DNA from 2 places in the Nitratireductor sp. GZWM139 genome. Region 1 is predicted to be linked to the other one. Evidence: predicted binding sites of a transcription regulator. Region 1 holds the regulator's gene; the other holds the start of a gene.

Region 1 (4,194 bases):
GGGAAAATGGTCCGGCGCTCTGGCGTGACAGCGTGCCGGCGGTGGAGATCGATGCGCACAAATATGTGCGTGGTCATGTGGCGGTTGTTTCGGGCGGTGGCGCATCCACTGGTGCAGCGCGGCTTGCCGCGCGTGGCGCGGCGCGCGCCGGGGCAGGGGCCGTGACGGTGCTTTCGCCTGCAAACGCCCTGTCGGTGAATGCGATGCACCTGACCTCGATCATGCTGCGCAAGGCGGAAGCAGTGGATGAACTCATCGCCTTCCTCGATGAGCGAAAACCGACAGCCGCTGTTCTCGGCCCGGCAGCCGGCACAGGCGAGCGCACGCGCAGCTTCGCGCTGGGTTTTCTGGAGCGCGATGAAGGGCTGAAAGGGCTGGTGCTGGATGCCGACGCCATCACCGCCTTTGCCGATGCGCCCGATACGCTCTTCGAGGCCGTGAGAAGCTCTGCCGTAGCGACCGTGCTGACGCCGCATGACGGTGAATTCGCGCGCCTCTTCGGCGATCTCGCGGCCGATGCTTCCATGTCCAAGGTGGAGCGTGCGCGCGCAGCGGCAGAGCGCTCAGGAGCGGTGATCATCCTGAAGGGGGCGGACACGGTCGTCGCCTGCCCGGACGGGCGCGCCGCGATTAACACCAACGGATCGCGTTTCCTGGCGACGGCGGGCTCTGGCGATGTTCTGTGCGGGATTGTGGCCAGCCTTCTGGCGCAGGGCATGCCGGTCTTCGAGGCGGCATCAGCCGGCGTGTGGCTGCATGCAGAGGCTGGCGGGATGTTTGGCCGGGGCCTGATTGCGGAAGACCTCCCCGAGATGCTTCCGCATGTCTTCCAGGCGCTCTTCCCGGACGATGTTAGCTGAACCGACGCGGAGCTTGAAAAGAGCGCGCATTCTGGATGCCGGATGGCATCGGAGCCGGGGCATGCCTGAAGCCGCCCCGGATAGTCTTAAACTCAGTAGCGGCGCATCAGGCCGACGAGGCGACCCTGCACCTTGACGCGGTCGGGGCCGAAGATACGGGTTTCGTAAGCCGGATTGGCGGCTTCAAGGGCAATCGATGCGCCCTTGCGGCGGAAGCGCTTCAGCGTTGCTTCCTCCTGATCCACCAGCGCCACGACGATCTCGCCGGGATTGGCGGTCTGCGTCTCGCGGATGATCACCGTGTCGCCATCGAAAATGCCCGCATCGATCATCGAGTCGCCCTTGACCTCAAGCGCGTAGTGATCGCCACCGGTCAGCATGTCCGGCGGAACCGCGATGGAATGGGTCTGGTGCTGAATGGCGTCGATGGGGACACCGGCAGCGATGCGGCCCATGACAGGCACGGAAACGACGCCGGAAAGCGCGTCATCATTGCTGGCGGCAGGCTTGGAGGCCGCTGGCGCGGGCGTCTTGCCGAGGCTGCCCTCGATAACGCTTGGCGAAAAGCCGCGCGCGGCGGAATTGAGGCCCGGCGCGATGGAATCGGGAAGCCGCAGAACCTCCAGCGCACGCGCCCTGTTCGGGAGCCGGCGAATGAAGCCGCGCTCCTCCAGAGCCGTGATCAGCCGGTGAATGCCGGACTTGGAGGCGAGGTCGAGCGCCTCCTTCATTTCATCGAAGGAGGGCGGGATTCCGGTCTCCTTCAGTCGTTCATGGATGAACAGAAGAAGTTCGTGCTGCTTGCGGGTCAGCATGGGCGCCACCGAGAATCAGTTAAAAACAAAACCAGAACATACTCTATATGTTCCAGTTGTGTTCCGCAACCGTCCGGTTGCAGCGCCTATGGCGCAGCGAAAAGCGCCTTGGCTCCGTCTGCCACGAACTGGACCGCGAGGGCTGCCAGAATGACGCCCAGGAGGCGCGTCAGGATGGAGCGTCCCGTTTCGCCCAGAAAGCGGTCCACGCGCTCCGCCAGCGTGAAAACGGCATAGGTGAGGAGGATCGTTCCAAGCAGGATGCCGAGCAGCGCAATGGTGCCAAGAATTGAATTGAACTCGCCCGAAAGAAGCACGGTGGCCGAGATGGCGCCGGGACCCGCGATCAGCGGAATGGCCAGCGGGAAGGCGGCGATGTTGCGGATCATGTCGCGCGTGATCGCGCGCTCGGCGCTCTTTTCGTGGCGCTCCTGGCGGCGCTCGAAGATCATCTCGAAGGCGATGAAGAACAGAAGCAGGCCGCCTGCCACGCGGAAGGCGGGAAGCGTGATGCCGAACACGGCCAGAATGGCGCTGCCAGCGACGCCGAACAGGGCCAGAACGGCGAATCCGATGACGGCTGCGCGCACGGCCACCTGATTGCGCTCCGAGCGGTTCATGCCCGCTGTCAGCGCCAGAAAGAGCGGCGCAAGCCCTGGCGGATCGACGGTTACCAGCAATGTGACGAAGGCGTTGAAAACGGTATCGTAACCAGGCATCGGGTTCTCCTTGCGGCCTCTCTAGCCCAGCTTGGATGCGAGGGAAAAGCCCTCATTCTTCACGCAGGCTCGCTTCCTGCGGCAATTTGTCAAGGCGCTCATCCCCAGGAGGTTCGTATGCGCCTGAAATTGCGTTGGATTTCCGTCATCAAAAACGGATGCTCAATTGGAGAATCGCTGACGGCTCATATATAAAGAGTATGTGATTCCTCATTAAGAATGTGACACGTTTTGACTGACCAGACGACGCCGAACGGATCGGGCGAGCCCGACGAAATCGAGCCGATTTCCATTGTCGAGGAGATGCAGCGCTCTTATCTCGATTATGCGATGAGCGTGATCGTGAGCCGCGCCCTGCCGGATGCACGCGATGGTCTGAAGCCGGTGCATCGGCGCATTCTCTATGCATCCCATGAGAGCGGTTACCACTGGAACCGCAAATATGTGAAATCGGCCCGTCCTGTTGCCGACGTGATGGGTAAGTATCACCCGCACGGCGATGCCGCCATCTACGACGCCTTGGTGCGTATGGCGCAGAACTGGTCCATGCGCCTGCCGCTGGTCGACGGGCAGGGCAATTTCGGCTCCATCGACGGCGATCCGCCGGCGGCAATGCGTTACACCGAGTCGCGTCTCACCAAGGGCGCGCATGAGCTCCTGGAAGACATCGACAAGGACACGGTCGATTTTCAGGACACCTATGACGGCTCCTCCAGCGAGCCGCGCGTGCTTCCGGCGCGCTATCCGAACCTTCTGGTCAATGGTTCGGGTGGTATCGCCGTCGGCATGGCGACGAACATTCCGCCGCACAATCTGGTCGAAGTCATCAATGGCTGCGTGGCGCTGATCGAGAACCCCGCACTCGGCCTGCCGCAGTTGCAGGAGATCATTCCCGGTCCCGATTTCCCGACCGGCGGCCTGATTCTCGGCCGTTCGGGCATTCGCAGCGCCTATGAGACGGGCCGCGGCTCGATCCTCATGCGCGGCAAGGTCTCGATCGAGCCGGCGCGCAATGATCGCGAAGCCATCATCATCACCGAAGTTCCCTATCAGGTGAACAAGGCGTCGATGATCGAAAAGATGGCCGAGCTGGTCCGCGACAAGCGCATTGAAGGCATTTCCGACATTCGCGACGAGAGTGACCGTCAGGGTTACCGCGTCGTGGTCGAGCTGAAGCGCGACGCCGTTGCCGATGTGGTGCTGAACCAGCTTTACCGCTTCACGCCGCTTCAGACCTCCTTTGGCGCCAACATGGTGGCGCTCAACGGCGGCAAGCCGGAACAGATGAACCTGCTTGATCTGCTCCAGGCCTTTGTATACTTCCGCGAGGAAGTGGTCAGCCGGCGCACCAAGTACCTGCTGCGCAAGGCGCGCGAGCGCGCGCACGTCCTCGTTGGCCTGGCGATTGCCGTTGCCAATATCGACGAGGTGATCAAGCTCATCCGTCACGCGCCCGATCCGCAGACCGCGCGCGAGCAGTTGATGGAGCGCCGCTGGCCGGCCTCCGATGTGGAAGCGCTGATCCTGCTGATCGATGATCCGCGTCACCGCATCAACGAGGATGGCACCTACAATCTGTCCGAAGAACAGGCGCGTTCGATCCTCGAGCTGCGTCTCCAGCGCCTCACCGCGCTCGGACGCGACGAGATCGCCGACGAATTGAACAAGATCGGCGTGGAGATCGCGGATTTCCTCGAGATTCTGTCTTCGCGCGCCCGCATTCAGCAGATCGTCAAGGACGAGCTGATCGGCGTGCGCGACGAGTTCGGCACGCCGCGCCGCACCGAGATCACCGAAGGT
Region 2 (4,194 bases), on a different contig from region 1:
GAAGCCATACGTCTCGCCGTGGAAAAGGCGGAGTTCGTCATCGGGGCCGGCGTTCGCAATTACGGCCCCATCCACATCTCGCTCGGCGTGTGCATGGCGGCAGACGCCGGCGATGCCGAAGAGCTCTACGCAAAGGCCGATCAGGCGCTTTACGCGTCGAAAGTCGACGGTCGAAACCGGGCAACGCTCTTCTCGCGGATCCCCAAGGGGAAGTTCACGAAGAACTGGCTTCTCTACAGGCAGGACTGAGGGTTAAGTCCGGGCATTCCGCCGCACGCATTTTGTTAAATTTTGCCTACACTTTGACGGGTAAGACGTCGAATTCCAACCGATCTGTGCTAAACGGAGAGGCAAGGGGCGATTTGCGCGCGATTCATGTCGCTGCTTTCCATTCAAGTGAGGATACTGACCATGTTGAAGAAATCCATCGCTGTTGCGCTCGTGGCGGGCTTTGCCGCCGGCTGCGTGACCAGCACAGACCCGTATACCGGTCAGCAGAAGATCTCCAACACGGCCGGCGGCGCAGGGCTCGGCGCGCTGGCGGGTGCGGGCATTGGACTTCTGGCTGGTGGCGATGACCGCCGCAACGCGCTGATCGGCGCTGGCATCGGTGCGCTCGCCGGCGGCGCCATTGGCTCCTATATGGACCAGCAGGAAGCGCAGCTTCGCGGCCAGCTTCAGGGCACGGGCGTGAGCGTCACCCGTCAGGGCGACTACATCATCCTCAACATGCCGTCGAACATCACCTTCGCAACCGATTCGTCGACCATCCAGCCGGCGTTCTACTCCACGCTGAATTCGGTGGCGCTGGTGCTCAACAAGTACAACCGCACCCTCGTCGACGTGTTCGGCTTCACCGATTCCACCGGCAGCCCGAGCTACAACATGGACCTGTCGCAGCGTCGCGCCAGCTCTGTTGCCAGCTACCTGATCTCGCAGGGCGCGGCCAGCCAGCGCTTCGCGGTCATCGGTCGTGGCGAGAGCCAGCCGATTGCGTCCAACGCAACGCCGGAAGGCCGCGCACAGAACCGTCGCGTGGAAATCCGTCTGTCGCCGCTCACCGGCGCCTGATCGAGCACACAGCGGTCATACGCAAAAAGAAAAGCCGCCGGCGCATCGCCGGCGGCTTTTTTCGTGTCCGTTATAAGGTCGCGCGGTCAGCCGGCGGCGATGGCGGCAGCGATCCGCGCGGCAAGGCGGGCATTGTTCTTCACCAGCGCAATATTGGTGGTGAGGCTTGCGCCATCGGTCAGCTCCAGAATGCGGGCCAGCAGGAACGGCGTCACATCCTTGCCCGAAATGCCCTTTTCGGTCGCCTCCTTCTGGGCGGTGGCGATGTATCCGGCCATCACGTCGGCAGCGATTTCCTCATCCGCCGGAACCGGGTTGGCAATCAGCATGCCGCCGTCGATGCCAAGCGCCCGGCGCGTTGCCTGGAAACGGGCAATCGCCTCGGCCGTGTCAAGCCGCAGCGGCGCGGTGTAGGGCGACTGGCGCGACCAGAAAGCCGGCATCGTGTCGGTGCCATACGCCACGACCGGCACGCCGCGCGTTTCCAGAACCTCGAGCGTCTTTTCCGTGTCGAGAATGGCCTTGGGGCCAGCCGAAACGACGATCACCGGCGTCTGGGCCAACTCGTCCAGATCGGCGGAAATGTCGAAGCTCGTCTCCGCGCCCTTGTGAACGCCGCCAATGCCGCCGGTGGCGAAAACCGGGATGCCGGCCATCTGCGCGGCAATCATGGTCGCGGCCACCGTGGTGCCGCCGCTCTTGCCTTCGGCAATGGCGAAGGCGAGGTCGGCGCGCGACAGCTTCATCGGATCCTTGGCCTGCGCCAGCGCCTCGCGCTCATGGTCGGAAAGGCCGATCTTCAGCCGCCCGTCGATCACGGCGATGGTGGCGGGAACCGCACCTTCTTCGCGGATCAGAGCCTCCACGTCGCTCGCCATCTCATTGTTGCGCGGCCACGGCATGCCATGGGTGATGATAGTGCTTTCCAGGGCCACCACCGGCTTGCCGGCGGCAAGGGCTTCGGCGACGGGCGCGTGGATGTCGATAATGTTCTTGGACTGCACGGGGGAGGCTCCTTTATGAAACTGGTTGCGGCGCGGGCACCCGCTCAAGCGCCGCAAGGAAGGCGTTATCGTCGAATTCCGGCGCTGCCGAGGCGCTGGCGATCACAAGTCCGGACGCCGCGACGCCCTCGCGCACGGCCTGCGGCAAGGGCGTTCCGCGCATCAGCGCCGTCAGCGTCGCGCCGGTCAGCGCATCGCCGGCACCGGTCACGTCCACGATCTCCTCGATGCGCGGCGGCGTTATCTGCCACAGCCCTTCGGGGGTGAAAATCATGACCGATCCGCCACCCCCGGTGATCACGCCGGCGCTAAGGCCAAGCGCGCGCAGCGCCTCGATGGCGCGGGGAAGGGCGGCCTCGTCATCGACGCCTGCAAGGCTGCGCGCCTCGCGCACATTCATAAAGAGAACGGCGATCTGCGGAAAACTGGCGGTCAGCCGCCCCGCCTTTGCGGGCGAGACCGCGATGGCGTAGAGCGGCGCGCCGGCCCGGATCTCCGCAAGTCTGACCACCGCATCTTCAGGCATGTTGGCGTCGCACAGGATCGCATCGGCCTGTTCGGCGGCATGCCGCGCCTTCGAGCGGCGCATCTGTTTGGGAAAGGCCGTATCGTAAAGCGCCATGTCCGCGAACCCGGTGATCAGCTCGCCATCATGGTCGAGGATCGCCGTATAGCTGGGCGTCGCGCGGTCGAGAAACGTGGCGGAGAGGTCCTCAAAGCCCGCATCCTCGATGGCGCGCGCCACGGCGCTGCCGGCTGCATCGCCGCCGCGCAGAGACATGAGCGACACCGCGGCGCCACGCCGGCTGGCGATGCGCGCCGCATTGAATATGCCGCCGCCCACTTCTTCGCTCATCCGTCCGGGGTTGGATGTGGCGGGAATGTGCGGCGCATTAAGGCGTCCGCGCCGGTCCGGATGCGCGCCGCCAATGGCCAGCAGGCGAGGGGCTTTATCCGCGTTCATGGCGCTCTCCCGCGAATCGAAATGCACCCCTGCAATCCCCTTCGCCGCCACGGCCTTCCTGAGCGGCAGAGAGGCTGTCCGGCATGGTGTTGCGCGTACAAAAATAGAACAAATCTGGTTTGTTTATGTTTTTCAATATTTTGGTGCCTATTGCAAAAATAGAACAAAAGAGGTACAGATAATCATCGCGGATTTGGCGGAACCGCCTCCATTGACCTCGAAGGGGTGTTGTATCATGGCTCAGAATTCATTGCGGCTTGTAGAGGATAATTCGGTGGACAAAACCAAGGCTCTGGACGCGGCGCTATCGCAGATTGAACGGTCCTTCGGCAAGGGCTCGATCATGCGGCTCGGCGCCAACGATCAGGTGGTCGAGATCGAGACCATCTCCACCGGGTCTCTGGGCCTCGATATTGCTCTGGGCGTGGGCGGTCTGCCGCGCGGCCGTATTATCGAGATTTATGGCCCGGAAAGCTCCGGTAAGACGACACTCGCGCTGCACACGGTGGCCGAGGCGCAGAAGAAGGGCGGCATTTGCGGCTTCATCGACGCCGAGCATGCGCTCGATCCGGTCTATGCCCGCAAACTGGGCGTCGATCTGGAAAACCTTCTCATTTCGCAGCCCGACACGGGCGAGCAGGCGCTTGAGATCTGTGACACGCTGGTGCGCTCCGGCGCGCTCGACGTGATCGTGGTCGATTCGGTCGCCGCGCTGACGCCGCGGGCCGAAATCGAAGGCGAGATGGGCGATTCCCTGCCGGGCATGCAGGCCCGTCTGATGAGCCAGGCGCTCCGGAAGCTCACCGCTTCCATTTCGCGCTCCAAGACCATGGTCATCTTCATCAACCAGATCCGCATGAAGATCGGTGTGATGTTCGGCTCGCCCGAGACGACGACGGGCGGTAACGCGCTGAAATTCTACTCCTCGGTCCGTCTCGACATTCGCCGCATCGGCTCCGTCAAGGACCGTGACGAAGTGGTCGGCAACCAGACCCGCATCAAGGTGGTGAAGAACAAGATGGCCCCGCCCTTCAAGCAGGTCGAGTTCGACATCATGTATGGCGAGGGCGTGTCGAAGACCGGCGAACTGGTCGACCTTGGCGTGAAGGCCGGGATCGTCGAGAAGTCGGGCGCATGGTTCTCCTACAATTCCCA

What was found. Region 1 encodes LexA, which represses DNA repair genes until DNA is damaged. Its sites were predicted from a motif close to TGTTCNNNNTGTGTTCNG; they were not measured.
Region 2: a site for LexA is predicted at 3,199-3,216, ahead of recA (recombinase RecA). Genes of this name have one in related genera too.

Annotation. Positions count from the first base shown of each region.
Region 1 covers NZ_JAMQML010000013.1:26,536-30,729, forward strand. The annotation lists gene NDI72_RS15810 (NAD(P)H-hydrate dehydratase) at 1-860, shown strand, start outside; gene lexA (transcriptional repressor LexA) at 953-1,675, opposite strand; gene NDI72_RS15820 (MarC family protein) at 1,762-2,394, opposite strand; gene gyrA (DNA gyrase subunit A) at 2,626-4,194, shown strand, end outside.
Region 2 covers NZ_JAMQML010000007.1:22,171-26,364, forward strand. The annotation lists gene NDI72_RS10220 (GGDEF domain-containing protein) at 1-249, shown strand, start outside; gene NDI72_RS10225 (YiaD family glycine zipper/OmpA-like lipoprotein) at 412-1,071, shown strand; gene NDI72_RS10230 (pseudouridine-5'-phosphate glycosidase) at 1,158-2,075, opposite strand; gene NDI72_RS10235 (carbohydrate kinase family protein) at 2,089-3,039, opposite strand; gene recA (recombinase RecA) at 3,275-4,194, shown strand, end outside.